DNA from 3 places in the Streptomyces sp. NPDC025273 genome. Region 1 is predicted to be linked to each of the others. Evidence: riboswitches for the same ligand, from Rfam matches in the RefSeq annotation. Region 1 holds a riboswitch; each other region holds the start of a gene.
What was found. A riboswitch is a leader RNA that binds a small molecule or an ion and turns the genes downstream of it on or off. The one in region 1 is predicted to bind cyclic di-AMP.

Region 2: it holds a riboswitch for cyclic di-AMP, as region 1 does, so the genes downstream of both, AB0F38_RS20300 (LysM peptidoglycan-binding domain-containing M23 family metallopeptidase) here and AB0F38_RS22605 (C40 family peptidase) in region 1, are expected to answer to the same signal.
Region 3: it holds a riboswitch for cyclic di-AMP, as region 1 does, so the genes downstream of both, AB0F38_RS19165 (C40 family peptidase) here and AB0F38_RS22605 (C40 family peptidase) in region 1, are expected to answer to the same signal.

Annotation. Positions count from the first base shown of each region.
Region 1 is NZ_JBEZYP010000014.1:93,627-101,853, forward strand. It holds partial or broken gene AB0F38_RS22595 (ATP-dependent Clp protease proteolytic subunit) at 1-213, shown strand, start outside; gene AB0F38_RS22600 (hypothetical protein) at 220-528, shown strand; cyclic di-AMP (ydaO/yuaA leader) riboswitch at 892-1,064, shown strand; gene AB0F38_RS22605 (C40 family peptidase) at 1,068-1,538, shown strand; partial or broken gene AB0F38_RS22610 (LysE family translocator) at 1,557-1,745, opposite strand; partial or broken gene AB0F38_RS22615 (LysR substrate-binding domain-containing protein) at 1,748-1,975, shown strand; gene AB0F38_RS22620 (ATP-binding protein) at 2,069-2,500, opposite strand; gene AB0F38_RS22625 (helix-turn-helix transcriptional regulator) at 2,732-3,589, shown strand; gene AB0F38_RS22630 (DUF397 domain-containing protein) at 3,621-3,827, shown strand; gene AB0F38_RS22635 (8-amino-7-oxononanoate synthase) at 3,833-4,981, opposite strand; gene bioB (biotin synthase BioB) at 5,126-6,319, shown strand; gene AB0F38_RS22645 (adenosylmethionine--8-amino-7-oxononanoate transaminase) at 6,312-7,616, shown strand; gene bioD (dethiobiotin synthase) at 7,618-8,227, shown strand, end outside.
Region 2 is NZ_JBEZYP010000012.1:10,176-20,413, forward strand. It holds gene AB0F38_RS20265 (STM4015 family protein) at 1-796, shown strand, start outside; gene AB0F38_RS20270 (STM4014 family protein) at 777-1,949, shown strand; gene AB0F38_RS20275 (STM4013/SEN3800 family hydrolase) at 1,987-2,799, shown strand; gene AB0F38_RS20280 (STM4012 family radical SAM protein) at 2,796-4,154, shown strand; gene AB0F38_RS20285 (STM4011 family radical SAM protein) at 4,213-5,121, shown strand; gene AB0F38_RS20290 (GNAT family N-acetyltransferase) at 5,078-5,527, opposite strand; gene AB0F38_RS20295 (SGNH/GDSL hydrolase family protein) at 5,602-6,417, opposite strand; gene AB0F38_RS20300 (LysM peptidoglycan-binding domain-containing M23 family metallopeptidase) at 6,606-7,544, opposite strand; cyclic di-AMP (ydaO/yuaA leader) riboswitch at 7,549-7,720, opposite strand; gene AB0F38_RS20305 (tyrosine-protein phosphatase) at 8,128-8,937, shown strand; gene AB0F38_RS20310 (DUF6126 family protein) at 9,000-9,173, opposite strand; gene AB0F38_RS20315 (XRE family transcriptional regulator) at 9,245-9,937, opposite strand; gene AB0F38_RS20320 (aspartate aminotransferase family protein) at 10,005-10,238, opposite strand, start outside.
Region 3 is NZ_JBEZYP010000010.1:256,551-266,788, reverse strand. It holds gene AB0F38_RS19190 (PspC domain-containing protein) at 1-802, shown strand, start outside; gene AB0F38_RS19185 (response regulator transcription factor) at 799-1,494, shown strand; gene AB0F38_RS19180 (GNAT family N-acetyltransferase) at 1,525-2,304, opposite strand; gene AB0F38_RS19175 (C40 family peptidase) at 2,360-3,430, opposite strand; gene AB0F38_RS19170 (hypothetical protein) at 3,787-4,140, shown strand; gene AB0F38_RS19165 (C40 family peptidase) at 4,218-5,378, opposite strand; cyclic di-AMP (ydaO/yuaA leader) riboswitch at 5,377-5,536, opposite strand; gene pcrA (DNA helicase PcrA) at 5,794-8,232, shown strand; gene AB0F38_RS19155 (peptidoglycan DD-metalloendopeptidase family protein) at 8,287-9,945, opposite strand; gene AB0F38_RS19150 (alpha/beta fold hydrolase) at 10,161-10,238, opposite strand, start outside.

The DNA of each region.
Region 1 (8,227 bases):
TCCGATCTCGAGATCGAAGCACGCGAGTTGGTGCGTGTGCGCGAGACGCTCACCGCCATGCCGGCCCGTCACACCGGGCGTTGTACGCAGGACATCAGTGCCGCCATCGAGCGGGACACCATCCTCGACGCCCCGGCCGCCCAGGCGTACGGACTCGTGGACCACGTCATGGAGAACCGCACCCCGTCCCAGCCGCCGCACCCCGCGAGGTGAATCCCGATGCATTCCCCCCAGCTCCCGCCGCTGCCCGCCCTGACCCGCGCCGAGGCCCAGTTCATCGACTGCTACCTGGAAGTGCTCGACCAGGTCGGCCGGATCAATCCGGCCCGCGGCAGCGACACGTACGGGGCGCTCAGGGCCGCACAGGCGCTGGCCTCCCGCGCGGCCTCCCTCCGCGACGCCCTCGTCGTCATGCACGAGCGGGGCGAGGCGCAGATCCACGCGGCCACGCTGGCGCGGGCGCTGCGGCTGCTGGACGGGGAGCGGCGCGCGGGACGGGTCACCATGCCCCCCGCCCGGTCGAGTTGACGGGCGCCCCGCCCGACTCCCCCGGACCAACGGCCCTTCCGGGCCCGTTCACGACACGCCCGACGGGACGCCCAGATTTCCTCGCTCGTTCGGCGTAGGCGGTCCCCCGCACGAGGGACAGCTCAACTTGCGGACGCGCGCGGACACTGAGCGGAATATGTCGTTCCGCCGCTGGTACGGGGCTGGTCGGCAGGCGCCGCCGAAGCCCTGGATCCATCCCGTCCACCTGAATGGATCAGTCGTGACGACTCTCACATAACGCCGTTTCAGCTCGGAAATCCGGCCGTACGTGAGTAAAGATCCCTGGGACGACAAGCCCCCGCCACCGCGGCGGGGCGGTCCGGGCGGACGCCGAGTCCTGCCGCTGTCCGGATGCCTGGTCGACAGAAGTGGATCGGCAGGAGTGGAGGACCCGAGCACATCGGGCCGACCGGACATCCGGACGGCCCTCGGGGTGAAGCCGCCGTGTGCGGCCGGGCAACTTCGCCAGCCCGAACCCGACAGGTCATCCTTCACAGGCGGCTGACGAAGGGTTGCGCATGACTGCGCAGGTTCATGTCCCGTCTCTGCTCGCCCGGGCCGGAACGGCCTCGGTTCTCACCGTCGCCCTCGGCGCCACCATGCTCGCCCCCGGCCTCGTCAACGACGCCGAGGCCGCGGCCCACTCGACGAAGGCACTCAAGATCGCCGCCTCGAAGAAGGGATCGCCCTACGGCTACGGCGCCACAGGCCCCCACCGGTTCGACTGTTCGGGCCTGACGCTCTACTCGTTCAAGAAGGCGGGCAAGAAACTCCCCCGCACGGCCCAGCAGCAGTACAACAAGACCCGCCACATCACCGGATCGCAGCGACAACGCGGCGACCTGGTCTTCTTCCACGCGGGCCGCACTGTCTACCACGTGGGCATCTACGCCGGCGGAGGGAAGATCTGGCACTCACCGAAGACCGGGGCCGTGGTCCGGCTGGAGAAGATCTGGTCGAAGAACGTCTGGTACGGGAGGGTCCGCTGACGGCCGCACCCACCAGGATCAGTGCAGCAAGGGCCCGGTCACCAGTACGAGCCCCAGCGCGGTGAGCGCCGCGCCGCTGCCGCCCTCGACGGCGCGGGCGGTACGCGGCCGGCGGAGCCACCGGCCGAGACGGTCCACCAGCAGGGCCACGGCCGGGAACGGGACGAGCGCCGGCAGTACGACCACCGAGGCCGGCAGCCGAGTCCTGGTGCGAATCCCCCGGCTACGCGCTGGTCAGCGCCGGGCTCGGCGTGGCGGTGGTGCCGGAGATGGTCGCTTCGATGTCCCCGGCCCCACTCGCCGTACGCCGGCTGGAACCCGCGGCCTTCCGGCGGACGATCTCCGTGGTGCACAGGGATGATCGCGATACCGCTGTCGCGACCACGTCGAGGGCCCTGCTCCGCGGCGGCTTCGGCCGGGCGGCAGGTGCGCAATGACCACGGGTGTGCACGCCGTGGTCGGGTCCGCACAGGAGATCTGGTCCGCGCCGGAAGGCGGGCCCTCACCGGACGCGAGGTCTGGGCGGGACGTCAGGTCTGTGCGGGGACGGACCAGGGAAGGACGATCGATACGGTCTTACCGCCGTCCGGGGTGGGACTGACGCCGAGCCGCCCCCCGCACTCCTTGGCCAGGGCCCGGATGATCACCATGCCGCGGCCGTTGTCCTGCTGTACCGCCGCGGGCAGCCGCTGGGGCCAGCGCGGGTGACTGTCCGTCACACCGAGGTAGAGCTCCACGTCCCGGTCGAGTCGGAGCTCCACCGTGAAGGTGGGCGACTGCCCGAAGGTGTGCTGGACGGCGTTGGTGGCGAGTTCCGAGACGATCAGCCGGATGACGTCGGCGGCTTCGGTGCTGTCCGGCAGGCCCCATTCGGCAAGCACCCTGGCCACATGTCTCCGGGCCGCGGATACCGAGACGGGATCGCTCGGCAGAGTGAAGGATGCTTCCTGATGGTCTGCCATGGCGACGCCGTCCCTTCCCGCCCGGACCGACCCGCGATCGGCCTGGATTGTGCTTCGCGTCAGACTGCCACCGATGCTGCCCTCCGTAACAGCGATCCACCAAGATATGCATATATCTGTCGCTCGATACGGTGAAATCGGCACCGTAAGCCCCGTACGGGCGCGACACTGGCCCCTTTCCGAGCCGACCCGGTACGGGCCCGGCTCCCCGTCCATCGGAAGGAGGCCGGCATGCGGCACGGCCCTGTCGTACGCCGTCGGAAGCTCGGCGAGGAACTGCGCGGCCTGCGCCACGGTTCAGGACTCACGAGCCGTGAAGCGGCCCGGCTGCTGGGCTGGCACCAGTCGAAGGTGAGCCGGATCGAGACGGGTGCGAGCGGGGTGAAGCCGGCCGACGTGACCCGGTTACTGGACGCCTACGGAGTCGACGACGTACAGCTCCGTACGCTGCTGCAGACGCTCGCGGGCCCGGCGGGCGGGGGCGGCAGCGGGTGGTGGCACGCCTATCGCGGTCTCATCCCGCCCCAGTACCGCGACTTCATCAGTCTGGAGTCCCAGGCCGGCGCCGCTCGGACCCTCGAGACGTCGGTGGTGCCGGGACTGCTGCAGACCGCCGACTACGCACGGGCGGTGACCCGGTCCTCCCTCGACGGGCTGCCGCCCGCTCAGCTGGACTCCCTGGTGGAGGTCCGGCTCGCCCGGCAAGGAGTGCTGCACGCGCCCAGACCGCTCCAGTTGAGTGCGGTGCTCGACGAGGCCGCCGTACGGCGGGGCGTCGGTGGTCCCCGGGTCATGCGGAATCAGCTGCGCCATCTGGTGATGATGGCCCAATTGCCCCATGTGCGACTGCAGTTACTTCCGTTCGAGGCGGGTAGCTACATCGGCCTCACCGGCCCCTTCGTCATCTTCTCTTTTCCGACAGCTTCCGATCTGGATGTGGTCGTTCTTGACCATTTGACGAGTAGTCTCTATCTGGAGCGGAGAGAGGACCTTGAGGCGTACAGCTCGGCGTTCCGCACGATGCAGGATCACGCGTTGTCGCCGGAGCGTTCGCTGGATCTCATCGCCGCAGTCGGCCGCGGCGGTTGACCGGACCTTCAGACTGCCCGAGGGGGGCACGATGTCCGACCGTCTTGCACAACCCGCTCTCCGGTGGCGGCGCAGCAGCCGCAGCACCGGGATGAACAACTGTGTGGAAGCCGCGCCGCTGGGCGACGACCAGCTCGCCGTACGGGACTCCAAGGACGTGCACCTGCCTCCGTTGCGTTTCACCGCGACGGCCTGGACGTCCTTCGTGTCCAGCCTGCGGGAGCACCGGGAGGGCTGACGAGGTCAGCAGGCCGGATCGGGCGCCCACGTCACGATCGTGGCCACCGCGGCCGCGATCTCCTCTCGTGTCAGGTCGGCCCGTGCGGTCAGCCGCAGCCGGGAGATCCCGTCCGGGACGGACGGCGGCCGGAAGCACCCCACCGCGAGACCCGCCGAGCGGCAGTCCGCGGCCCAGCGCACCGCCGCCTCGGCCGACGGCGCGCGCACGGACACGACAGCCGCGTCGGGGCGCACGGCGGTGAGCCCGGCCGCTGTGAGCCGGTCGTACAGCTCGGTGGCGACGGCCCGGGCCCTGCCCGCCCGTTCCGGTTCCCGGCGCAGCAGCCGCAGACCGCCCAGGGCGGCACCCGCGGCCGCCGGTGCGAGACCGGTGTCGAAGATGAAGGTCCGGGCCGTGTTGACCAGATGGTCGACGACCCGGGCCGGGCCGAGGACCGCCCCGCCCTGGCTGCCGAGGGACTTGGAGAGGGTGAGTGTGGCCACGACGCCCTCGCCGCCAGCGAGTCCGGTGGCGGCGAGCGCACCTCGTCCGCCCTCGCCCAGCACGCCGAGTCCGTGGGCGTCGTCGACGAGGAGGGCCGCTCCCCCGTCCCGGCAGGCCTCGGCGAGCGCGGTCAGTGGGGCGGCGTCGCCGTCCACCGAGAAGACGGAGTCGGTGACGGCCAGCGCCCGTCCGCCGTGGGTGCGGAGCTCCTTGCGCACGGCAGCGGGATCCGCGTGCGGGACGACGGCGGTCGCCGCACGGGAGAGCCGGCATCCGTCGACGATCGAGGCGTGGTTTCCCGCGTCGGACACGATCAGCGAGCCGGGTCCGGTGAGCGCGGTGAGGACGGCGAGGTTGGCGGCGTAACCGGACGAGAGGACGAGGGCGGCTTCGAAGCCGCAGAAATCCGCCAGCTCGCGTTCGAGTTCGGCGTGCAGCTCGGTGGATCCGGTGACCAGCCTCGAGCCGGTGGCACCCGCTCCCCACCGGCGGGAGGCCTCGGCTGCGGCCGAGGTGACCTCGGGGTGGCGTGCGAGGCCGAGATAGTCGTTGCTCGCGAGGTCCAGCAGTTCCGATTCGGCGGGCCTGGGGCGCAGGGTCCGGACGAGCCCGGCGGCGGCCCGGCGGCGGGCCTCGTCATCGATCCAGTCGAACGGGGCGAAGGACATGGGGGCGGTCCCTTTTGTAGGCAGCTCACAGACCCTAGCGGGGTGCGCAGCAGGTCAGGGTGTGGCAATACACACACCCTCGGCCACCTCTGCTGTCCGGTTCCTCCTTGGCCGAAGGCGGTGCCGTACGTCAGGATCGGGGCCATGGACCTGCTGAACACGCTGGTGGACAAGGGGCTGCGGCGCGAACTGCCGACCCGTGAAGAAGCGCTCGCCGTGCTGGCGACCTCCGACGACGACCTGCTCGACGTGGTGGCCGCGGCCGGAAAGGTGCGCCGTCAGTGGTTCGGGCGGCGCGTGAAGCTCAACTATCTGGTGAACCTGAAGTCCGGGCTCTGCCCCGAGGACTGCTCGTACTGTTCGCAGCGGCTCGGTTCCAAGGCGGGGATCCTCAAGTACACCTGGCTGAAGCCGGACGAGGCGACGAAGGCCGCCGCCGCCGGAGTGGCCGGCGGCGCGAAGCGCGTGTGCCTCGTGGCGAGCGGGCGGGGGCCGACGGACCGGGACGTCGACCGGGTCTCGCAGACGATCGAGGCGATCAAGGAGCAGCACGAGGACGTGGAGGTGTGCGCCTGCCTCGGCCTGCTCTCGGAGGGCCAGGCCGACCGGCTGAGGTCCGCGGGCGCCGACGCGTACAACCACAACCTCAACACCTCGGAGGGGACGTACGGGGAGATCACGACCACCCACACGTACGCCGACCGGGTGGACACCGTGCAGCAGGCCCAGGCCGCGGGCCTTTCGGCGTGCTCCGGTCTGATCGCGGGAATGGGTGAGACCGACGCCGATCTGGTGGACGTCGTGTTCTCGCTGCGCGAGCTGGACCCGGACTCGGTGCCGGTGAACTTCCTGATTCCGATCGAGGGAACCCCACTCGCCAAGGAGTGGCACCTCACCCCCCAGCGGTGCCTGCGCATCCTGGCGATGGTCCGGTTCGTCTGCCCGGACGTCGAGGTGCGGCTCGCGGGCGGGCGCGAGGTCCATCTGCGCTCGATGCAGCCGCTCGCCCTGAACCTGGTCAACTCGATCTTCCTGGGTGACTATCTGACCACCGAGGGCCAGTCGGGCCAGTCCGACCTCGACATGATCGCGGACGCCGGTTTCGAGGTGGAGGGGGCGGACACGACGACGCTTCCTGGGCACCGGGCCGCGGCGGGCGGGGGCTGCGGTTCGCACGACGGCGGCTGTGCCCCCTGCGGGGACGCTCCCGCGGCCGCTCCGGACTCCTCCGAGGTCCCGGCCGTGCGTACGGAACCGGTGCGTACGGAACCGGTGCGGACGGATCTCGTGGCGGTCCGGCGTCGCGGCGCCGGTACGGACATCGCGCCCAATGCCTGATCCGCTCTCCCCCGCCGAGCTCCGTTCCCTGGACCGGGCCCACGTCTGGCACCCCTACGGCCCGATGCCGGGCCGGCAGGAGCCGCTGGTCGTGGAATCCGCGTCCGGGGTGCGGCTCCGGCTCGCCGAACCGGCGCACGGACGGCACGAGCTGGTCGACGGCATGTCGTCCTGGTGGTCGGCGGTGCACGGCTACAACCATCCGGTGCTCAACGAGGCGGCCCGCGGCCAGTTGGACCGGATGAGCCATGTGATGTTCGGCGGGCTCACCCATGAGCCCGCTGTCCGGCTGGCGGCCAGGCTGGTGGAGATCACTCCGGAGCCGTTGCAGCACGTGTTCCTCGCCGACTCCGGATCGGTCTCGGTCGAGGTCGCGGTGAAGATGTGTCTGCAGTACTGGCGCTCGGCCGGGCGACCCGCCAAGCACCGGCTGCTGACGTGGCGCGGCGGCTATCACGGGGACACCTGGCAGCCGATGTCGGTGTGCGATCCCGAGGGTGGAATGCACGAACTGTGGTCGGGGGCCCTGCCCCGGCAGGTCTTCGCGGACGCGCCGCCGGACGGCTTCGACGCGGAGCCGGACGGCGCCTACGTCCGGCACCTGCGGGAGCTGGTCGCGACGCACGCCGACGAACTGGCCGCGGTGATCGTGGAGCCGGTGGTGCAGGGCGCGGGCGGGATGCGGTTCCACTCGCCCGCGTATCTACGGGTGCTCCGCGAGGCGTGCGACGCGCACGACGTACTCCTGGTGTTCGACGAGATCGCCACGGGATTCGGTCGTACGGGAAAGCTCTTCGCGGCCGGGCACGCCGGGGTGTCCCCGGATGTCATGTGTGTCGGCAAGGCGCTGACCGGCGGATACCTGACGCTGGCTGCGACGCTGTGCACCACTCGGGTGGCGGAGGGGATTTCGAGCGGGGAGGTGCCGGTACTGGCGCACGGGCCCACGTTCATGGGCAATCCGCTCGCCTCGGCCGTGGCCTGCGCATCCGTGGACCTGTTGCTGGGCCAGGACTGGGAGCAGGAGGTGAAGCGGATCGGTACCGGGCTGCGGCACGGTCTCGCCGAGGCAACCGGCCTCCCCGGCGTACGGGACGTACGGGTGCTGGGTGCGATCGGCGTCGTACAGCTCGATCACGAGGTGGACATGGCGGTCGCGACCCGGGCGGCTGTCCGCGAGGGCGTATGGCTGCGCCCCTTCCGCGATCTCGTGTACACGATGCCGCCGTACGTGACGGGTGACGACGATGTGGACCGGATCTGCCGGGCCGTGTGCGCGGCGGCGCGGGAAGGCTGAGATGACCATTCTGGTGGTGTCCGGTACGGGCACCGAGATCGGCAAGACGGTGGTGACCGCCGCCGTGGCGGCGGCCTGCCGCGGCCGGAGGGTCGCGGTGCTCAAGCCGGCCCAGACCGGTCTCGCCCCGGGGGAGGAGGGGGACGCCGCCGAGGTCGTGCGACTCGCGGGCGGCCATGTGACGGCGGTCGAACTGGCCCGCTTCCCCGAGCCGTTGGCCCCGGAAACCGCGGCACGCCGGTCCGGTCTGCCGCCCGTGCGCCCCTACGAGATCGCAGAGGCGGCGCAGAAGCTGGCGACGGAGCACGATCTGGTCCTGGTCGAGGGCGCGGGCGGGCTGCTCGTACGTTTCGACGAGCACGGCTCGACGCTCGCGGACGCCGCCCGGCTGATGGCCGCCCCTGTGCTGGTCGTGGCTCCCGCGGGCCTCGGGACCCTCAATGCCACCGCGTTGACGGCGGAGGCGCTGCGTGCCCGCGGCCTCGCATGTCCCGGCGTGGTGGTGGGCAGCATGCCGGCCGAACCGGATCTGGCCGCCCGGTGCAACATCGAGGACCTTCCGGTCGTCGCGGGCGCCCCGCTGCTCGGCGTGGTCCCCGCCGGGGCGGGGT
Region 2 (10,238 bases), on a different contig from region 1:
GGTCGACCCGACGCGGGTCCGGGCGCTGCTGATCGGCCCGTGGTGGCAGGACGACTACACCTCGTTCGCCCCCGTGGTGGAGCGGATCGCCGCAGACGCCCATCGGTTCACGGCCCTTCGCGCCCTGTTCCTCGCCGATGTGGTGGGCGAGGAGTGCGAGGTGTCCTGGCTGGAGATGTGCGACATCACCCCGCTGATCGACGCCTTCCCACTCCTGGAGGAGCTGACGGTGCGCGGCGGTGGGGACTCCGTCCCGGAGGAGGAGAAGCTGCGACTGCGGCCGGTGCGGCATCAGAAGCTGAGATCGCTGCGGTTCGAGTCCGGCGGCCTGCCCGGCCACGTCGTGCGCGCGGTCGGCGCGTCCGAGCTGCCCGCCCTGGAGCGGCTGGAGTTCTGGTTCGGTGCCGACTGGTACGGCGGTGACGCCACGGTCGAGGACATGCGTCCGGTGCTGTCGGGCGCCACGTTTCCCCGGCTGCGCCACCTGGGCCTGCAGAACAGCGAGATCCAGGACGAGATCGCGAGGGTGGTCGCCTCCGCCCCGGTCGTCGCCCAGCTGGATTCGCTCTCCCTCGCGATGGGCACCCTCGGCGACGACGGGGCGCAGGCGCTCCTCGACGGTCAGCCGCTCACCCATCTGACCTCGTTGGATCTGCACCACCACTACCTCACCGATCCGCTGGTCTCGCGTATCAGGGATCTGTGCGCCCGCGCCGGCGTCCAGGTCGACCTGGAGGAGGCGGACGACTGGGATCCGGCGGACGACGAGCCCCGCTATGTCGCGGTCAGCGAATAGCGTGCCGCCGCGCTTCGCGGTCGTCGGCAATCCCGGCAACCGCAGGGTGGCCCTCTTCCAGGACGCCGTGCGCGCCGCCGGGCTGCCGGACGCGCGCACCGTGTCCTGGCTGGAGGTGCTGAGGGGCGAGGCGTCCTTCCTGCCGGGTGAGCGCGTGCGCATCGACTCGCCGGGCGAGGACGCCGAGGTCGAGCGGCTGCTGCGCGGGGTCGACGACCCGACCAGAGTGGAGGGTTCGGCTCGCTGGTACGCCCGCTTCACCTCGGCGGTACGGGACGTGGCGCGGGCGGCGACGACGGCCGGAGCCGTTCTGCTGAACGATCCGGACGACATCACCGTCCTGTTCGACAAGAGGCTCTGCCACGGTGTGCTGGAAGCTGCCGGGGTGCCCGTGCCGGCCTCGCCCACATCGGGGCCCTCGGCGGCCCCGGTGCGGGGGTGGGCGGACGTGCGTGAGCTGATGGCCGCCCACCGCATGCCACGGGTGTTCGTGAAACCCGCGCACGGTTCGTCCGCCTCCGGAGTGCTGGCCGTGGAGACGGCCGGCGCCCACCGGGTGCGGGCGACCACGTCCGTCGAGCGGGACGACGAGGGAAGGCTCTTCAACTCCCTGCGGGTGCGCCGCTGCACGACCGAGCACGAGGTGTCGGCGGTCGTCGACGCGCTCGCCCCGGACGGTCTGCACATCGAGCGCTGGCTGCCCAAGGCGTCGCAGCGGGGGCGGGTGGCCGACCTCCGGGTCGTCGTGGTCGCGGGCCGGGCGACGCACGCCGTCGTGCGGACCAGCCGGTCCCCCATGACCAATCTGCATCTGGGCGGGGTCCGCGGCGATCTCGACGAGGTGCGGGCCGCCGTCGAGGCGGCGGGCGGCAGCTGGCGTGCGGCCCTGGCCGTGTGCGAGCAGGCCGCGGCCTGCTTCCCGGACACGCTGTGCGTGGGCGTCGATCTGCTGCCCGCCACCGGCTGGCGGCGCTTCGCCGTCGGGGAGGTCAATGCCTTCGGGGACCTCCTGCCACGGCTGACCGGCCTGCCGGGGAGCGGTGCGGAAGGCCTGGACACGTACGCGGCCCAGGTGGCCGCCGTGCTGAGGAACAACGAGGAACGGCCGAGGAACGAATGTGCGAGGAATGACCGTGCCATCACTGCCCCCTGACGCGCCGTCCGTCGTGGCGGACACCCGGAATCCCGATATGAACACGGTCGTGGGCAGTGACGATCTGCTGCTCGTCACCCTGGACACGCTGCGCCACGACGTCGCCGCGGAGCTGGCCGCCGCCGGCCGTCTGCCCAACCTGGCCCGGCATCTGCCGGGCGGTGTCTGGGAGAAGAGGCATGCGCCGGGCAGCTTCACCTACGCCTCCCACCAGGCGATCTTCGCCGGCTTCCTGCCGACGCCCGCATCGCCCGGCCGGCACCCGCGGCTGTTCGCGGCACGCTTCGCGGGCAGTGAGACCACCGCGGACGGCACCTTCGTCCATGACACCCCTGATCTGCTCTCCGGCCTGGTCGGAGCCGGATACCGCACGGTGTGCGTCGGCGGTGTCGGCTTCTTCGACCGTCGCCCGCCGCTCGGCTCGGTGCTGCCCGGAATGTTCCAGGAGAGCCACTGGGAGCCGGAGTTCGGGGTCGCCTCGCCGACGTCCTTCGAGGAACAGGTGGCCCGTGCCGAGCAGGTCGTCGCGGAACTGCCGCAGGAGCAGAAGCTGTTCCTCTTCGTCAACGTCTCGGCCCTGCACCAGCCCAACTGGTTCCACCTGCCCGGAGCCACCGCCGACGCGGGTGACTCCCGGGAGACCCACGCCGCCGCCCTGGAGTACGTGGACAAGCACATCGGGCGTCTCTTCGCCGCGGCGAGCAGCCGGCGCAGGTGTTTCGCCATCGTCTGCTCCGACCACGGCACGGCCTACGGCGACGACGGGTACACGGGCCACCGGCTCGGTCACGAAGCGGTCTGGACCGTGCCGTACGCCCACTTCTTCCTCGCCCCGGGGGCATCTCGATGACCGGCATCACCAGGCCCTACCAGAGCTATGTCTACGCCTACCCGCACAAGACGGCGTACCGGCCGCTCAACGGACAGGCCGCCGGCCGGCCCCTGCTGAGCGACCTGTGGGCGGCGGAGCGCAAGGACGCGCTCTCCCTCTATCTCCACATACCGTTCTGCGAGGTGCGCTGCGGCTTCTGCAACCTGTTCACCCGGATCGGCGCGCCCGGCGAGCTGACCGCGCGCTATCTCGACGCGCTGGACCGCCAGGCCTGCGCCGTGCGGGACGCGCTGGGCGAGGACGAGCCGGTCCGTTTCGCGGCTGCCGCGTTCGGCGGCGGCACCCCCACCTTCCTGACCGCCGGTGAGCTGGAGCGGCTCTGCGACATCGCGGAGAAGCGGATGGGCGCCGATCTGCGGTCCGTGCCCCTGTCGGTGGAGACCTCGCCTTCGACCGCGACGGCGGACCGGCTGGCCGTGCTCGCCGACCGCGGTACCACCCGGATCAGCATCGGTGTGCAGAGCTTCGTCGACGCCGAGGCCCGCGCGGCGGTCCGTCCGCAGCGCCGGTCCGAGGTGGAGGCGGCACTCGGCCGGATCCGTGACGCCCGTATCCCGGTCCTCAACATCGACCTGATCTACGGCATCGACGGTCAGACGGAGGAGACCTGGCGCACCTCGCTGGACGCCGCCCTGTCCTGGCGTCCGGAGGAGCTGTACCTCTACCCGCTGTACGTGCGCCCGCTGACCGGTCTCGGCCGCCAGGGCACCGCGGCCGGTCCACCGGACGGGTCGGACGCCGCCTGGGACGAGCAGCGGCTGCGCCTCTACCGTGCGGGCCGGGACCATCTGCTGGCCCAGGGGTACGAGCAGGTGTCGATGCGGATGTTCCGCCGCGCCGACGCCCCGCGCTCGGGTCCCGACGACTACGCCTGCCAGACCGACGGCATGATCGGGCTCGGCTGCGGTGCCCGCTCGTACACCTCCTCGCTGCACTACTCCTTCGACTACGCGGTGGAGATGCGGGAGATCAGGGGCATCATCGACGGGTTCACGGCGACCGGGGACTTCTCGCGCGCCGAGGTCGGCCGGTACGTCGACGGCGACGAGGCGCGCAGGCGCCATCTGCTGCAGTCGCTGCTCCAGGCACGGGGCCTGCGGTCCGAGGAGTACCGCGAGCGGTTCGGGTCGGATCCCCGGGCCGACTTCGCCGCGGAGCTGGACCTCATCGCCGGGCGCGGCTGGCTGGCCCCGTCCGCGGCCCCCGGTCTGCTGCGGCTCTCGCCCGAGGGCCTGGCCCACTCCGACGCGCTGGGCCCGGAGCTCTTCTCCCCCGCCGTACGGGCCGCGATGGCCGCGTACGAGCTGAAGTGAGCCGCCCGATGCGCTCGGCCGTCCGGACCGCGCACGCGACGAACAGGGGCCGATGAGCATGGACCTGACGATCCTGTACCGGGGCCCGCTGTCCTCGTGCGACTACGACTGCCCCTACTGCCCCTTCGCCAAGCGGCGGGACAGCGGCGAGCAGCTGCGCGAGGACCGGGCCGCCCTGGAGCGGTTCACGGCCTGGGCCGGCGCGCAGAGCGGCGACCGGCTGTCGGTGCTGTTCACCCCGTGGGGCGAGGGGCTGGTCCGCTCCTGGTACCGGCGGGCGGTCGTGGAGCTGTCGCGGCTGCCGCACGTCGGCCGGGTCGCCGTCCAGACCAACCTCAGCGCCCGTACCGGCTGGCTGACCGGCGCCGAGCGCGACAAGGTCGCCCTGTGGTGCACGTACCACCCGGGGCAGACACCGTACGAGCGGTTCCTCGGCAGGTGCCGGGAGCTGACGGACCTCGGGGTGCGGTTCAGCGTCGGGGTGGTGGGGCTGGACGAACACCTGCCGGAGGCCCGGCAGTTGCGTGCCGCGCTGCCCGACGAGGTGTACCTCTGGGTCAACGCCGCCGAGGGGCACGCCTATACGGACGAGGAGGCGGACCGGTGGACGGAGCTGGACCCGCTGTTCCCGTACAGCAGGCACCCCCACAGTTCGGCGGGGCTGCCCTGCCGGACGGGCGAGTCGGTCATCTCGGTGGACGGTGAGGGGACGGTGCGGCGCTGCCACTTCGTCCGGGCCGAGCTGGGCAACCTCTATGACGGCAGCTACCGGCGCTCCCTCGGCCCCCGCGGCTGCCCGGTCGAGGTGTGCGACTGTCACATCGGTTACGTGCACCTGGAGACGCTGCCGCTGTACGACGTGTTCGCGGGCGGTGTGCTGGAGCGGATACCCGCCCGTCGGCAGACCGTCGCGCTGTCGCCGGTCAGGCTCGCGGAGCGGCGCCCGGGCCCGGCGGACGCACCATGAAGACGTCGACCGGGTCCTGGGCCTCCTGGACGAATCCGTGTCGCTCGTAGAGCCTGCGGGCGGCGCTGCCGCGCAGGACGTTCAGCCGTACGGCCACACCCTCCCGGTCGGCGTCCTCCAGCACCGCGCGCAGCACGGCGGATCCGAGACCCCGGCCCTGGTGGTGCGGTGTCAGGTAGAAGTGCTCCAGCAGCTTCCCGTCGGCGGCGGGCCGGACCGTGACACATCCCGCGAACTCACCGCCGGCCATGACGAGGGAGGTGTAGCGCGTGGTGAACGCATCCCGCAGCCGCTGCCGCACCCGGTGCTCGTCGTAGCGCCCGAGCCGCTCCAGGTCCGCGCGCATGACGAGGGCCCGCAGCTCCGCGACCGCCTCGACGTCCTCGGCCCGCGCGGCGCGCAGCACCCACTGCGCGCCGGGCGCCGGACCGGACGGCGCGCAGGCCACCGGGTCCGGTACCGCACTGTCCGTCAGGGGACTCACAGCGGCAGCAGGTCGGGGCGCTTGGCCTCGACATGGTCGCCGGAGGACTCGCCGCGCAGCCGCCGTCCGATCCACGGCACGAGGTACTCACGCGCCCAGTGGATGTCGTCGCGCCGCACCTCGAACGTCCCTCGCTGCGCCTGCGGCGGCCACACCTGGTCGGGGTCGGCCGGTACGTCGAGTCCCAGGACCTGGGCGGCGCGCAGCGCGACCCGGGTGTGCCCCTCGGGCGAGAGATGCAGCCGGTCGTCGTCCCAGGCGCGCCTGTCCTGCACGGACCGCAGCGACCACAGGTCCAGGACCGGGCAGTCGTAGCGGTCGGCGATGGACCGGACATGGGCGGTGTACGTGGCGATCTTGCCGCGCAGGTGCCGGAGCACCGGAACGTGACGGGTGTCGAAGCCGGTGGTGACCATGACGGTGCCGACCACCCGCGTCAGTTCGGCGACCGCGCGCTCGAAGCGCTCCGCGACGTCGTCCGGGTCGGAGCCGGGCCGGATGATGTCGTTGCCGCCCGCGCAGAAGCTCACCAGATCCGGTGCCAGCTCCTTGGCGCGGGGGACCTGTTCCTCGACTATCTGGTCGAGGAGGCGTCCGCGTACGGCGAGATTGGCGTACCGGAAGTTCCCGTGCGGGCCGGCCGCCGCCGCGGGGACCGTGAGCTGGTCCGCGAGGATGACCGCGAACCGGTCGGCCCAGCCGAGGGGTCTCCCGTCGGGGCCGGGGTCCCCGACACCTTCGGTGAAGCTGTCGCCAATCGCTGCGTACGACCCGATGATGCCTCGTCGTGTGTTTCTCGAATCGTCTGCCACAAGCGCATATCCTGCACCTTCGAATGTGACCTACGCGACCGTAATACAGGGTTGACGGGTGGTGAGAAAGACCACCCGGTCAGGTTTTGGTAAAGCCGGAACAGAAGAGGGGCGGCGCGCCGCCGCGCACCGCCCCTTTTCTCCGCGTCACATGAGGACACTCATGCCGGACGCCTGCCCGGAGACGCTCAGATGGAGACCCCGTGCGAGCGCAGGTAGGCGATCGGGTCGACGTCGGAGCCGTAGCTCGGGCCGGTGCGGACCTCGAAGTGGAGGTGCGGGCCGGTGGAGTTGCCGGTGGAGCCGGAGAGGCCGATCTGCTGGCCGCCGGTGACGGTCTGGCCGGCGGAGACGCCGAGCGACGACAGGTGGGCGTACTGGGAGTACATGCCGTCGCTGTGCTGGATGACGACCTCGTTTCCGTACGAACCGCTCCAGCCGGCCGAGACCACGGTGCCCGGGCCGATGGACCGGATGCTGGTGCCGGAGGCGGCCTGGAAGTCGGATCCCGTGTGGTAGCCGCTGGACCAGCTGGCACCGGAGGCGCGGTACGGGGTGGTGACGTTGGCACCGGCGACCGGGGAGGCCCAGCCGGAGCTGTTGCCCTCGGAAGCAGCGGTGGAGTCGGCGGCGTTGGCGACCGTCGTCGTCTTCCTCTCGGCCGGGGCGGTCGGCTCGGGAGCCGGCTCGGCCTTCGAGGGCGCGGCCTTGGAGGGGGCGGCCTTCGGCGCGGACTGCGTGGCCGGACCGGACGCCTTGGCGCCGAGGGTCAGCTTCATGCCCGGGAAGATCAGGCTCGGGTTGTCGCCGACGACCTCGCGGTTGTCCTTGTACAGCTTCTCCCAGCCGCCCTTGAGCTTCTGGTCTGCCGCGATCTTCGACAGGTAGTCGCCCGGGACCACGGAGTACGTCTTCGGGGCGCTCTGCTTCTTCGCCACCGAGGCGGCGGGCGTGCTGTGCGCCGCAGCGGCGGCGGACTTGGCGGCAGGCGCGGCCTGGTCCGCCGCGTGCGCGCCGGTGGCGCCGATCAGCGGAAGAGCGAGAACGGCGCCGCCGGTCCCGACGGCGAGGACACCGCGGGAGATCGGGCCGGTCCTGGTACGACGGTGCTTACCCTTTGCGGGCATGGGGAATTCCTCTCCGGCGCCTACGAGGTGAGCTGTCGGATTCGGGCTGGAGATGCCCGGTCGCGCTGGACGCGACTTGACCCCGAGCCGTTCCGGATCACTCCGGTCGGCGGCTTACCTGGTTCCCCCGCTCCTGCCACACGTTGGTCGGTGCGGATTCCGGGCGGCGGCAGGATTAGGCGTTCCGTCCGGATTGACCGTGACCGTAAGCGAGCCAGGACGCCGGGAACAAGCCGTCGGTTGCGAACCGGAATCCGCTCCGCATTTCCCGACCGGAATTCCGGTCACACTCCGTGGATTACGGATCTTGGCTTTCCGCGCAGAGTCCGGAATACCCGCATCCGATTCCGCCACACACCGTCACGGATATGATCCCGCTCACCTGCCGCCCACCATCTCCCGCACAAGCAGGGCATGTTCCGCTAAATACGCCAATCCGGACATCACGCCGCTTCCCTCCCTTTTGAGCCGAGCCGAAAACGGGACGAAGGCCGAGACGGTTGCCCGATGAATGCATGTCGTATCGTCGCGAGCGTGCCCTCGTCGGCGAGCGGCGCCGACGCCAGACACTCCAGGAGTCCTTGTGACGCAACTGCCAGAGGTTCCGTCGACCGACACCGAGCTGACCGGTGTCCGCAATTTCCGCGATGTGGGCGGGCTCCCGACCGTGGACGGCCGGAAGGTGCGGCACGGGCGCCTCTACCGCAGTGGACACCTGGCGCACGCCACCGAGGCCGACGCCGCCTTCCTCGCCGGCCTCGGCCTGCACACGGTCTTCGACTTCCGCAACGCGGCGGACCACAAGCTCGACGGCCACGACGTGGAACTGCCCGGCGTCCGGAATGTGAGCATTCCGCTCTCCGACCCGGCCGACGGCGCCGAGTTCTGGCGGCTCGTGCGCGACGGGAACATCCAGCAGTTGCGTTCGATCCTCGCCGACGGCAAGGGGACGGACCGCATGATCGCCTCGTACCGGTCGATCATCAGGGACCGTACGGCCGAGCACAGCCGGGTGCTGCACGCGCTGGCCGAGGACAGCGTGCCCGCGCTGATGCACTGCGCCGCGGGCAAGGACAGGGCCGGCCTCTCGATCGCGGTCTCACTGCTGGCCGTCGGCGTCGAGAGGGAAGCCATCGAGGCCGACTACCTGAAGTCCGACCACGCGCACCGCCGCTACAGGGTGCGGCGCAGCGACACCTCGTCGGCGGGGATGTCGGACGAGGTGATGGAGCTGCTCAATCCGCTGTTCGCCGCGCACTCCGACTACCTCGACGCCGCTTTCACGACGATCGAGGAGACCTGGGGCAGCACGGACCGCTACCTCTCCGAGGGTCTGAGGCTCACCCCCGTGACCCGCGAGAGGCTGCGCGAGCGTCTCGTCGAGGACGCCTAGGACCGGCGCGGCGGGTCAGCCCTTCGCCGTGCGCGGCCGGCCGTCGCCGGGGGCCGAGCGGGTCAGCCCTTGCCCGCCACGGTGAACAGGATGAAGAGGAAGGCCGCGATGACGTGCCCCGCCACCAGGTACGCGAAGAGCCGGATGACCACACCGCGGGGCATCTTCCGCTCCTGCGAGTCCGCGCCCTTCTCCCTGCGCGGGGTGAGCGGGTCGTAGTCTGTTGAATCGGACATGACAGTCCTCTCTTTCGACCGCTCGGGCCGAGGTGGACGAAGGGGGTGCGGGACGATGGGGCGGGCGGGGTTCACACGCGGTGGACCTCGTCGCCCAGACAGAGTTCGGCGGCGGGACTCTGCAACAGCGTGTGGACGAACAGCAGCCGCACGCCTCCGCGGTCGAGCGCGGCGATCCGGTGCGGAGTGAGTGAGTCGTAGTGCGCGCTGTCACCGGCCTCGAGGTCGTGCACGGTCTCCCCCAGGACCACCCGCAACCGCCCGTCGAGGACGTACAGCCATTCCTCTCCGGGATGAACACGCACGAGATCGCTCTGGGCTCCGTACGGGACGCTCACCCGCAGCGCCTGCATGGCGCGGCCCGGTGCGCCGGCCTGGTGGTACAGCCAGCCGTCGGCCTCCGTGCCCGTGGAGGCGGCAGTGCCGGTGGAGGCGGCAGTGCCGGAACCCCCTGGGGAGGGGGGCCTCCCGAACGTCCTCCCCGAGGAGCCACCCACGGCACCGCCGCGGACGATCGCGTCACGTTCGGGCGGCATCTCGCCGAGGAGCTCGGAGACCGTCGTACCGTAGATGCGGGCGAGTCCGAGCAGCATGGGCAGCGAGGGCTGCCTGCGGCCCGTCTCGAGCCGGGAGAGGTGCGCCGGGGAGAGCCCGGCCCGCCCGGCGGCGGTCTCCAGGGTGAGACCTCGGTCGCGACGCAGGTCGCGCAGGCGTGGCGCGACCCCCGGCAGCTCGTCGGCCACCCCTCCTTCGGGAGGATTCATACCTCCATTGAGCCAGGATCTTTCCTCTCAGGCAAATTTCTTACCCCAGAGGCAAAACATCCGGTGCTCAGCGGTGGGCGACCGCCTGCTTCACCAACGTCCTGCCGAAGTCCCACATCAGCCCGCCCCCGCTGTGCGCGTCGTCCATGACGGCCGTGAAGGCGGTCACGAAGCGGTCCACCTCCCGCTCGCCGATGACCAGCGGCGGGATCAGCTTGATCACCTCCAGATGATCGCCGGAGACCTGCGTGAGGATCCGGTGCTTCTGCAGCAGCGGAACCACCACCATCTGCGCGAAGAG
Region 3 (10,238 bases), on a different contig from region 1:
GGTCGGCCGCCGCCGCCGGGTGCTGCAGCTGGCCCGCGGACTGGCCGGCGTCGCGCTCGTCGGCCTCGGCCTGGCCGTCTTCATGGTGGTCCGCGGCTCGGCGGCCCAGCTCGGCAACGTGCTGACCGCCGCCATCGCCGTGCTCACCGGCATCGCGCTGCTCGCGGGCCCCTATCTCGTGCGGATGACCCAGGACCTCTCCGAGGAACGGCTGATGCGCATCCGCGCCCAGGAGCGCGCGGAGGTCGCGGCCCATGTCCACGACTCCGTCCTGCACACACTCACCCTGATCCAGCGCAGCGCGGACGACGGCGGCGAGGTCCGCAGGCTCGCCCGCGCCCAGGAGCGCGAGCTGCGCAACTGGCTGTACAACCCGGAGGGCACCGGCAAGGACGAGGACGACGAGCCGGCGACCCTCGCCGAGGCGGTCAAGCGGGCCGCCGCCGAGGTCGAGGACAAGCACGGGGTCCCGCTGGAGGTCGTCGTCGTCGGCGACTGCCCGCTCGACGAGAAGCTGGCCGCCCAGATGCAGGCCGCACGTGAAGCGATGGTCAACGCCGCCAAGTACGGTGGCGAGGGCGGCGCCGTCCAGGTCTTCGCGGAGGTCGAGGGCCGTACGGTCTTCGTCTCCGTACGGGACCGGGGGCCGGGATTCGACCTGGATTCCGTCCCGGGGGACAGGATGGGCGTACGAGAATCAATCATCGGCCGGATGCAGCGCAACGGCGGTACGGCGCGACTGCGTTCGGTGCCCGGCGGGGGCACGGAAGTCGAGCTGGAGATGGAGAGGGCGAGCCAATGACCGAGAACACCGAAGCCACCGGGGGCCCGGAGCGGCGGGTACGGGTCGTGCTCGTCGACGACCACCGGATGTTCCGCACCGGCGTCCAGGCCGAGATCGGCCGCACCGAGGAGACCGGGGTCGAGGTCGTCGGCGAGGCCGCCGACGTCGACCAGGCGGTCACCGTGATCACGGCGACCCGGCCCGAGGTCGTCCTCCTCGACGTGCACCTCCCCGGCGGCGGCGGCGTCGAGGTGCTGCGGCGCTGTGCCCCGATGATGGGCCAGGTGGAGAACCCGGTGCGCTTCCTCGCACTGTCCGTCTCGGACGCCGCGGAGGACGTCATCGGTGTCATCCGGGGCGGCGCCCGCGGCTATGTCACCAAGACCATCACCGGCACCGACCTGGTCGACTCCGTATTCCGGGTCCAGGACGGCGACGCGGTGTTCTCGCCGCGGCTGGCCGGCTTCGTCCTCGACGCCTTCGCCTCGACGGACGCGCCGCCGGTCGACGAGGACCTGGACCGGCTGACGCAGCGCGAGCGCGAGGTGCTGCGGCTGATCGCCCGCGGGTACGCGTACAAGGAGATCGCCAAGCAGCTGTTCATCTCGGTGAAGACCGTCGAATCGCACGTGTCGGCGGTGCTGCGCAAGCTCCAGCTGTCCAACCGGCACGAACTGACGCGGTGGGCGACGGCGCGACGGCTGGTCTGAGCCGCGGCCACCTGGAGACGTGGGGCGCCCTCAGGGGCGGTCAGGGGCGGCTTGCGGGGCGAGCGAGATGTTGAGCTTCTCGCCGATCCTGCGGTAGCCGACGCCCGCGTAGATCCGCTCGACCTCCGGGCTGCCCGGCTCCAGCCAGACGGTGTGGCAGCCGCGGTCGAACGCCGTCCTGGTCAGCCAGGCGGACAGCGCGGCGCCGACGCCGCGGCGGCGAAGGGTTTCGGAGACGGCGAGGCCGGTCAGTTCGCTGATGCCGTCGACCGGGACCGAGCAGCCGCCCGCTCCGGCGGGTTCGGAACCGAGCACGGCGAGCGCCGCGACGCCCCCGTCGGCCACGGCCCCGCGCAGCCAGGCGATCTCGCCGTCGTCGGGGCCCCCCTCCCCGCCGAATCCCGTGTGCTGGACGGCCGCCGCCGCGGTGAACTCCGCGTCGGTGACCGGTTCGGCGACCCGGAGTCCGTCCACCGGCTTGGGCGCGAGGAGCTCGTCCGGGGTGCAGGCGAGCACCGGGGCATGGTTCTCCACGGTGAAACCGGCGGCCAGCAGCGCCGGTTCGACCTCGGGAGCCCAGGAGGGCAGGTACTCCAGGCGGGGCAGCCGGTCCCGCTCGCGGAACGCCGCGACGAGCTCGGCGACGTCCTGGCCGGTCGGTTCCGCACCCCGGTCCGGGATGGCGTAGTTGGCGAACTTCAGCTCCCAGCCCGGGTCGTGACGCACCGTGAACGGGCCCACCCGGTAGTGGTCGGGGGAGCGGAGCGTGAGCGCACGGGCGTAATTCTGGACGTCTGTGTCCACGGGCACGGTGGAGCCTTCTCTCTCGCGGGTTCCGGGCACTGCCGGCCGGTCGGCGCGGAGCCTACGCCACCCGGGTCGCTCCCGAGAAAGGCATTTCGCTGATCGGCGCGATGCGGACCGGTGCGCCCGGACGCGGGGCGTGGATCATCTGGCCGCCGCCGATGTAGAGCCCGACGTGGGTGATTCCGGAGTAGAAGAACACCAGGTCCCCGGGGGCCAGTTCGGAGCGAGAGACGCGCCGGCCCGCGTTGATCTGGGTGTACGTGGTGCGGGGCAGCGAGACGCCCGCGGCACGCCAGGCGGCCTGGGTCAGGCCGGAGCAGTCGAAGGAGGCGGGGCCGGTGGCGCCCCAGACGTACGGCTTGCCCAGTGCCTGGTACGCGAAGGCGACGGCCCGCGCCGCACGGGCGTTGGGGGCGGCGACGGAGCCGCGCGTGGTGCTGCGGTCGGCGCGCACGGCCGGGCCGCCGTGCCCGGCGTCGGCGGAGCGCTCGTAGTCGGCGCGCTGGGCCGCGGTCAGGGTGGCCAGGAGCCGCTGGGCGTCGGCCAGCTTCGTGCGGACCGCGTCCTTGTGCTTCTTCAGGTCGGCCTGGCGGGAGGCGAGGACGGCGAGCTCGTCCTCGGCCCGGGCGCGCAGCCGGGCCACCTCGCTGATCTGCCGGCGTACGCCGTTGACCGCGCCGGCCTGGCGATCACCGGCCCGCTCCAGGAACGCGGCCCGCTCCAGGTACTCGTCGGGGTCGGAGGAGAGCGCCAGCCGGACGGCGGGGTCGATGCCGCCGCTGCGGTACTGCGCCGCGGCGAACGAACCGAGCGCGTCGCGGGCGGCGTTGAGGCGGCCGGTCCTGCGTGCGGCCTCGTCGCGCAGCGTGTCGAGGGACTTCGCTGACGCGGTCGCCTTCTCCTTCGCGCCGTTGTACTTCTCGGTCGCGACCTCGGCATCGTGGTAGAGCCGGTCCACCTTGGCCCTGACCTGGGCCGGGGAGAGCTGGGGCTCGGCCTGGGCGGCACCTTCGAGGGCGGTCGCGGTCGCCGCCCCGGCGAGGGCCAGGGTGGCTGCGGTCCGGGCAGCAGGCCCGGTGAACAGGCGCTGCTTGGGCTTGCGGTGAGCGGCTTTGCGATGGGCGGCCACGAGGGCGTGGGTCCTTCCGTTCGACTGCCCGCCGGGGGGTACCGGCCGGCCCGCCGAGGGTCCCCGGCGAGCCACCGAAGGGGGAGTGGCCCACCGCCGGATGTCCTGGCGGGGCGACCGGGGTACCGCCGGGTACGGGGGCGGCGGTGGGGAATCGGTCACCTGGGAGGGACGCTAGACCCGAGGCGCGAGTAAGAGGCGTAATGACAGCTATTGCCTCAATGTGACGTTTCGTTTTCTCGGAGTGATCGGAAAGATCGACCGGAGTCCGGCAATTCGCACCAGGTGTGAGTGAGCTCGTAGGGAAGTCCTACCTGGCCGAAGAGTGGTGATATGCCCGCGGCTAGGCTGCGGCCATGGACGTACTCATCAATGTCTTCGTGGCCCTGCACATCATCGGTATCGCCTCCCTGCTGGGCGGCTTCCTGACCCAGATGAAGGCCATGGGGGCGGGCACGGCACGCTTCGTGCCCGCCATGCTGCACGGTGCGCTGACCATGCTGGTCACGGGCGTCGCCCTCGTCGGGCTCGACCAGGCCGACGACCGGACGGTGAACAACGTCAAGATCGGCATCAAGCTGATGGTCCTGATCGTGATCCTGGCGCTCGTGTACGTGAGGCGGGACGAGGAGAAGGCCGGCAAGGGCGAGTTCGCCGCCGTCGGAGGGCTGACGGTCGCCAACGTCTTCATCGCCACGCTCTGGACCTGAGCCGGCTCCCGTACCCGCCTGTCTCTCCGCGGGGCGGGCGTACGGCCCCGTACGCCCGCCCTCCGTGCGTCCGTGCGCTATGCCGGGCGCACGCTGCCGTAGATCGGCATGGAGTAGATCGACTCCTCACGGACGTTCGTGCCGGGCTTCGGAGCGTGGATCATCATGCCGTCGCCCTTGTAGATGCCGACGTGGCTGATGTCGTCGTAGAAGAAGACCAGGTCCCCCGGCTGCAGATCCGCCGTGGCCACCCGGGTGCCGACCTCCACCTGGTCCCAGGTCGTCCGGGGCAGGGTGACGTCCGCGGCCCTCCAGGCGGCCTGGGTGAGGCCTGAGCAGTCGTACGAGGCCGGGCCCGTCGCCCCCCAGACGTACGGCTTGCCGATCTGGGCCCGGGCGAAGGCCAGGACCTTGTCGGCCTTGGACGCGTAGCCGCTGTCGGAGCCCGTCTCGTCACCCGTTCCGGTGCCGGGGCCCGCCTCCTCCTTCGGGGCCGCCTCCTCGGCGGCCCGGTCGGCCTCCGCCTTCGCGGCGGCCTGCTGACGCGCGAGCTCCTCCGCCTTGCGCTCGGCCTCCGCCGCCTTCTCGCGCTCCAGCTCCGCGAGGCGTGCCTTCTCCTCGGTGGTCAGCTTCGACAGCAGTGAGCGCGCCTCGGTGAGCTTGCTCTGCACCTGTTGCTTGCTGGTGCGGAGCGTCGCCTGCGACTCGGTCAGCGTCTCCAGGCTCTTCGTCGCCTCGACCCGCTTCGCCGCCGCCTCGTTCTGCTGCGTACGGAAGTCGGCGACCGCCTTCTGCTGCCGGCTGGTCATCCGCGCCATCAGCTGGTCCTGGTCGAAGTACGCCTGCGGGTCGTCCGCGAGGAAGAACGTCGCCGTCGGGGCGATCGCGCCGCCCCGGTACTGGGCGGCCGCGTAGTGGCCCAGCTCCCGGCGCGTCTCGTTGAGCTTGTCGGCCCGCTCGGCCGCGGCCTCCAGCAGCACGTCGACCTCGGAGCGCTGCTGTGCGGACGCGGTCTTCGCCTTGTTGTACTGCTGCGTCGCCGTGCCCGCCTGGCGGTACAGGTCGTCGACCTTCTTCCGCACTTCCTCGATGCTGGGCCTGGGCGCAGCCGGGGCGGCCGTCGCGCTCTGCGTCGAGAGCAGGGTGACGGAGGCCAGTGCCGCCGTCGTGAGGCCGACGGCAGGGGTGGTGGTGCGCACCCGCGTGCGCGGCTTGCGATGCGATGCCAAGACCGGCATCTCCTTCCGTGGACCGCCTACCGGGTTAGCTGTCGGGTTCGGGCGGAACGGAAGGCTGCCCTACGGTCCTGGGGAACGGACCGATTCACCCCGGTACTGCGTGTGGGTCCCCGGTTCCGGCTCCCTCGAGGTCGGCACGGATTCGGCGGGGGTGCCCGCGCGGCGTGGGTCGCCTCAGAGGGGTACGGGTCACCCGTCGGAGCACGCTAGCCAACCCGTGGTGTCCCTGTGAAGGTTGATGTTCGATATGCCCGATACATTTCCGTGACCTCTCCGGACCGACGGTCCGCCGGGCGGTGACGGGCCCCGGATTCCTACGCACCGTGGGCGGCCCGTCTCCGTACGCGCACGGATCGGGCCCTCGTGCGGAATGCGGCCCCGGGCTGTCGGTCCGGCGGCCTAGACTCGTGAGGCGATGAGCAGCCTCTTTGACGACAGTTTCCTGACCGGCCTCCAGCAAGCGGACGAAGGCCCCCCGCCGCCCCCCGAGGACCACGCGCCCGAGGCGGTGCCGGAGGGTCTCTTCGAGGACGTCTTCGACACGCCTCCGCCGCCGCGTGACGCGTACTACCGCGACGGCGCCCCGCGCCCCGTGGTCGACCCCGCCGCGCTGCTCGACGGGCTGAACACCGAGCAGCGCGCCGCCGTCGTGCACGCCGGTTCCCCGCTGCTCATCGTGGCCGGGGCGGGCTCGGGCAAGACCCGGGTGCTGACCCACCGGATCGCGCACCTGCTGGCCGAGCGCGGGGTGCACCCGGGCCAGATCCTGGCGATCACCTTCACCAACAAGGCCGCCGGCGAGATGAAGGAACGCGTCGAGCAGCTCGTCGGCCCGCGTGCCCACGCCATGTGGGTCATGACCTTCCACAGCGCCTGCGTACGGATCCTGCGCCGCGAGTCGAAGCTCCTCGGCTTCACCTCGTCGTTCTCGATCTACGACGCCGCCGACTCCAAGCGGCTGATGGCGCTGGTCTGCCGCGATCTGGACCTCGACCCGAAGCGCTACCCGCCGAAGTCGTTCACGGCGAAGGTCTCGAACCTGAAGAACGAGCTGATCGACGAGGAGACCTTCGCCGGCCAGGCGTCCGACGGCTTCGAGAAGACGCTGGCGCAGGCCTACGCGCTCTACCAGGCGCGGCTGCGCGAGGCCAACGCGCTGGACTTCGACGACATCATCATGACGACGGTCCACCTGCTCCAGGCGTTCCCCGACGTCGCCGAGCACTACCGCCGCCGCTTCCGGCACGTCATGGTCGACGAGTACCAGGACACCAACCACGCGCAGTACACCCTCGTACGCGAGCTGGTGGGCCCGGCGGGCGAGGCCGACGCCCCGGGCGAGCTGTGCGTCGTCGGCGACGCGGACCAGTCGATCTACGCCTTCCGCGGTGCGACCATCCGCAACATCCTCCAGTTCGAGGAGGACTACCCGGACGCCACGACGATCATGCTGGAGCAGAACTACCGCTCCACGCAGACGATCCTGTCCGCGGCCAACGCCGTCATCGAGCGCAACGAGAGCCGCCGCCCCAAGAACCTCTGGACGAACGCGGGCGCCGGTACCCGGATCACCGGCTACGTCGCCGACACCGAGCACGACGAGGCGCAGTTCGTTGCCGACGAGATCGACCGGCTGACGGACGCCGGGGACGCGAAGGCGGGCGACGTCGCCGTCTTCTACCGTACGAACGCGCAGTCCCGTGTCTTCGAGGAGATCTTCATCCGCGTCGGGCTGCCCTACAAGGTCGTCGGCGGAGTGCGCTTCTACGAGCGCAAGGAGGTCAGGGACGTCCTGGCCTACCTCCGGGTGCTCGCCAACCCCGAGGACACCGTCCCGCTGCGCCGCATCCTCAACGTGCCCAAGCGGGGCATCGGCGACCGGGCCGAGGCGATGATCGACGCCCTGTCGCTGCGCGAGAAGATCTCCTTCCCGCAGGCGCTGCGCCGCGTCGACGAGGCGTACGGCATGGCGGCCCGGTCGGCCAACGCCGTGAAGCGGTTCAACACGCTGATGGAGGAGCTCCGCACGATCGTGGAGTCCGGTGCCGGACCGGCGGTCGTGCTGGAGGCGGTCATGGAGCGGACCGGCTACCTCGCCGAACTCCAGGCGTCCACGGACCCACAGGACGAGACCCGCATCGAGAACCTCCAGGAGCTCGCCGCCGTCGCCCTCGAGTTCGAGCAGGAGCGGGCGGAGGAGGAAGGGGCGGGCACGCTCGCCGAATTCCTGGAGAAGGTCGCGCTCGTCGCCGACTCCGACCAGATCCCGGACGAGGACGAGGACGGCTCGGGCGTCATCACGCTGATGACGCTGCACACGGCCAAGGGTCTCGAATTCCCGGTGGTGTTCCTGACCGGTATGGAGGACGGCGTCTTCCCGCACATGCGCGCGCTGGGTCAGGTGAAGGAGCTGGAGGAGGAACGCCGGCTCGCCTACGTGGGCATCACGCGGGCCCGCGAGCGGCTGTATCTGACCCGGGCCTCCATGCGCAGCGCCTGGGGACAGCCCTCGTACAACCCGCCGTCGCGGTTCCTGGAGGAGATCCCGGACCAGCATCTGGAGTGGAAGCGCAAGGGCCCGATGGCGGCCTCGGCGGGACCGACGTCGGGGATCACGTCGTCGTTGTCCTCCTCGCGCTCCAGGTCGGGCCCCTCGGGCTTCGCGACCCGGCGTACCGCGGACAAGCCGGTGGCCACCCTGGTGGTGGGGGACCGGGTCACGCACGACCAGTTCGGGCTGGGGACGGTGACGGCCGTCGAGGGGTTCGGCGACCAGGCGAAGGCCACGGTCGACTTCGGCGACGAGCGCCCGAAGAAGCTGCTGCTGCGGTACGCGCCCGTCGAGAAGCTCTAGGAGCCGGATCGGGACGGCTCAGGGGCCCGGATTCACGCCCGGGCCCCGGGGGGTTCAGCTCGGATTGAGGCCGTGACTGCGCAGCCACGCCAACGGGTCGATCGACGCACCGCCGCCGGGCCGTACCTCGAAGTGCAGGTGCGGGCCGGTGGAGTTGCCCGAGTCCCCCGCGTACCCGATGACGTCACCGGCCTTGACCGAACCGGAACGGATCTTCGCGGCGCTGAGGTGGCAGTACCAGGTCTCGGTGCCGTCGGCCGCGGTGACGATCACCATGTTCCCGTAGGCGCTGTTCAACTGGGTGCGGACGGTACCGTCGGTCGCCGCCATCACGGGGGTACCGAGGCCCACGGGGAAGTCGATGCCCGTGTGCGCGGACATCCAGTTCACGCCCGCCTGACCGTAGTAGGCGCTGAGACCGTGCTGACTGACCGGCAGGGCGAACTTGGGGCGTGCCGCCTCGCGGCGTGCGGCCTCGTCCTCACGCTTCTTCTTCTCTGCGGCCTGGCGCACCTTCAGGTCGATGCGCTCCTGGGTGCGGCTGGCGCGGTCGGCGAAGTTCTCGGCGTCGGCGCTGAGGTTGGCGAGCTGGGTGTCCAGCTCGTTGTTGGCGACGTCCGGCTCGACCGTGTCGGCGACCGCCATGGAGGTGGTCTCGTCCTTCTGCTCCTCGGCACTGCCGACGCCGCCCACGGAAGCGGCGGCGATGCCCGCGACGCTCATGACACAGGCGGAGGGGACAGCGACGGTGAGGAGCGCGGAGCGCTTCGCCGGAGTGCGGCGCCGGCCACGGCCGCCGCCACGCGGGGCGGAACGGCCGACGGGGCGTGCCGCCGAGGCGGGGTGGGACGCGGTCACGTCGATGACGTCCACGATGTCGGTGACCGCGTCGTGTTCGCCGGCCGGGCTGTACGCACCGTCCGGGTCGTATACGCCGGCCGGGTCGTACGCACTGTCCGGGGCGTACGCACCGGTTGCCGCAGGCGTGTCGGATGCCGTCATGACCGCGGTCTTCGTGGCGGCGGTCCCGTCCGCGTGGTCCTGAGGGCTGAACTCGGCCGCCTCGTACGACGCGGCCTGGTGTTCGTATGCGGGATGCGACGTCTGTTCGGGTGCGTAAGCCGCGGTCTCGGGCGAGGCGCCGGTGTTCCAGGCGGTGGCGTCGTAGGCGCCGGTGTCGGCCGTTTCGTACCCGGAGGTCTCGAAGACCGGGGCCGCGTACGTGCCCGTGGCATAGGCCGTGCTGCTGAACGTCGTGGTGGGGAAGGCGCCGGTGTCGCTCGTCGCCCACTGGTCGGCCTGGCCCGTGTGGTCCCATCCGGTGGTGTCCCACTGGCCCGTCGAGTCCGGGGTGGCCGTCCCGGGGTGCGCGGCCTGCGCGGGGATCGTGGCTTCGGGCATCCAGGCGGCGGTGGTGTCGTAGGCCTGTGCGCCGTAGGCGTCGTAGGAGGCCTGCTGATGTGCTCCGGTGTCCCACCGGCCTTCGTGCTGGGCGGTGTCGTACGGGGCTGTCTGCTGCGGCCCTGCCGCGTAAGCGGTGTCGTAGCCGCCGTAGGTGCCGTCGTGCGCGGTGGTGCAGCCGCTGCCGTACCCCGTTCCGTGACTGCCGTCCTGATGGTCCGGCAGGGATCCGAAGAGCGGGTCGGTGTCGAAACTTCCGGTGAGCCGGCTGTCGTATCCGGCGTACCCGGCGTGGGGGTGCTGGTCGTTCACCAACTTCTCTCTCGCCTCGGCAGCAGGGCCTGTTCTGGGTCCGGTGGGGGAATCCCAGGGTGAGCAGTGGCCGCGACTGTACCCGGCGGTACGTGACGACGACAATCTCCGACAGGTTTTGGCACCTCAGGAAACGGGCAATCGGCCGCCTTTCGGTGGACTGTGGGAACAGGCTTGGCTCTATGTTCGAAGTTAGTTCTATTCCTTCGGACCGCTCAGGCCACGGAAGTGACTCCCGGAGTGCCGAGGGTGACCGAATCGTCCGATTCGATCGCCTGACGGATCGCTGCGGC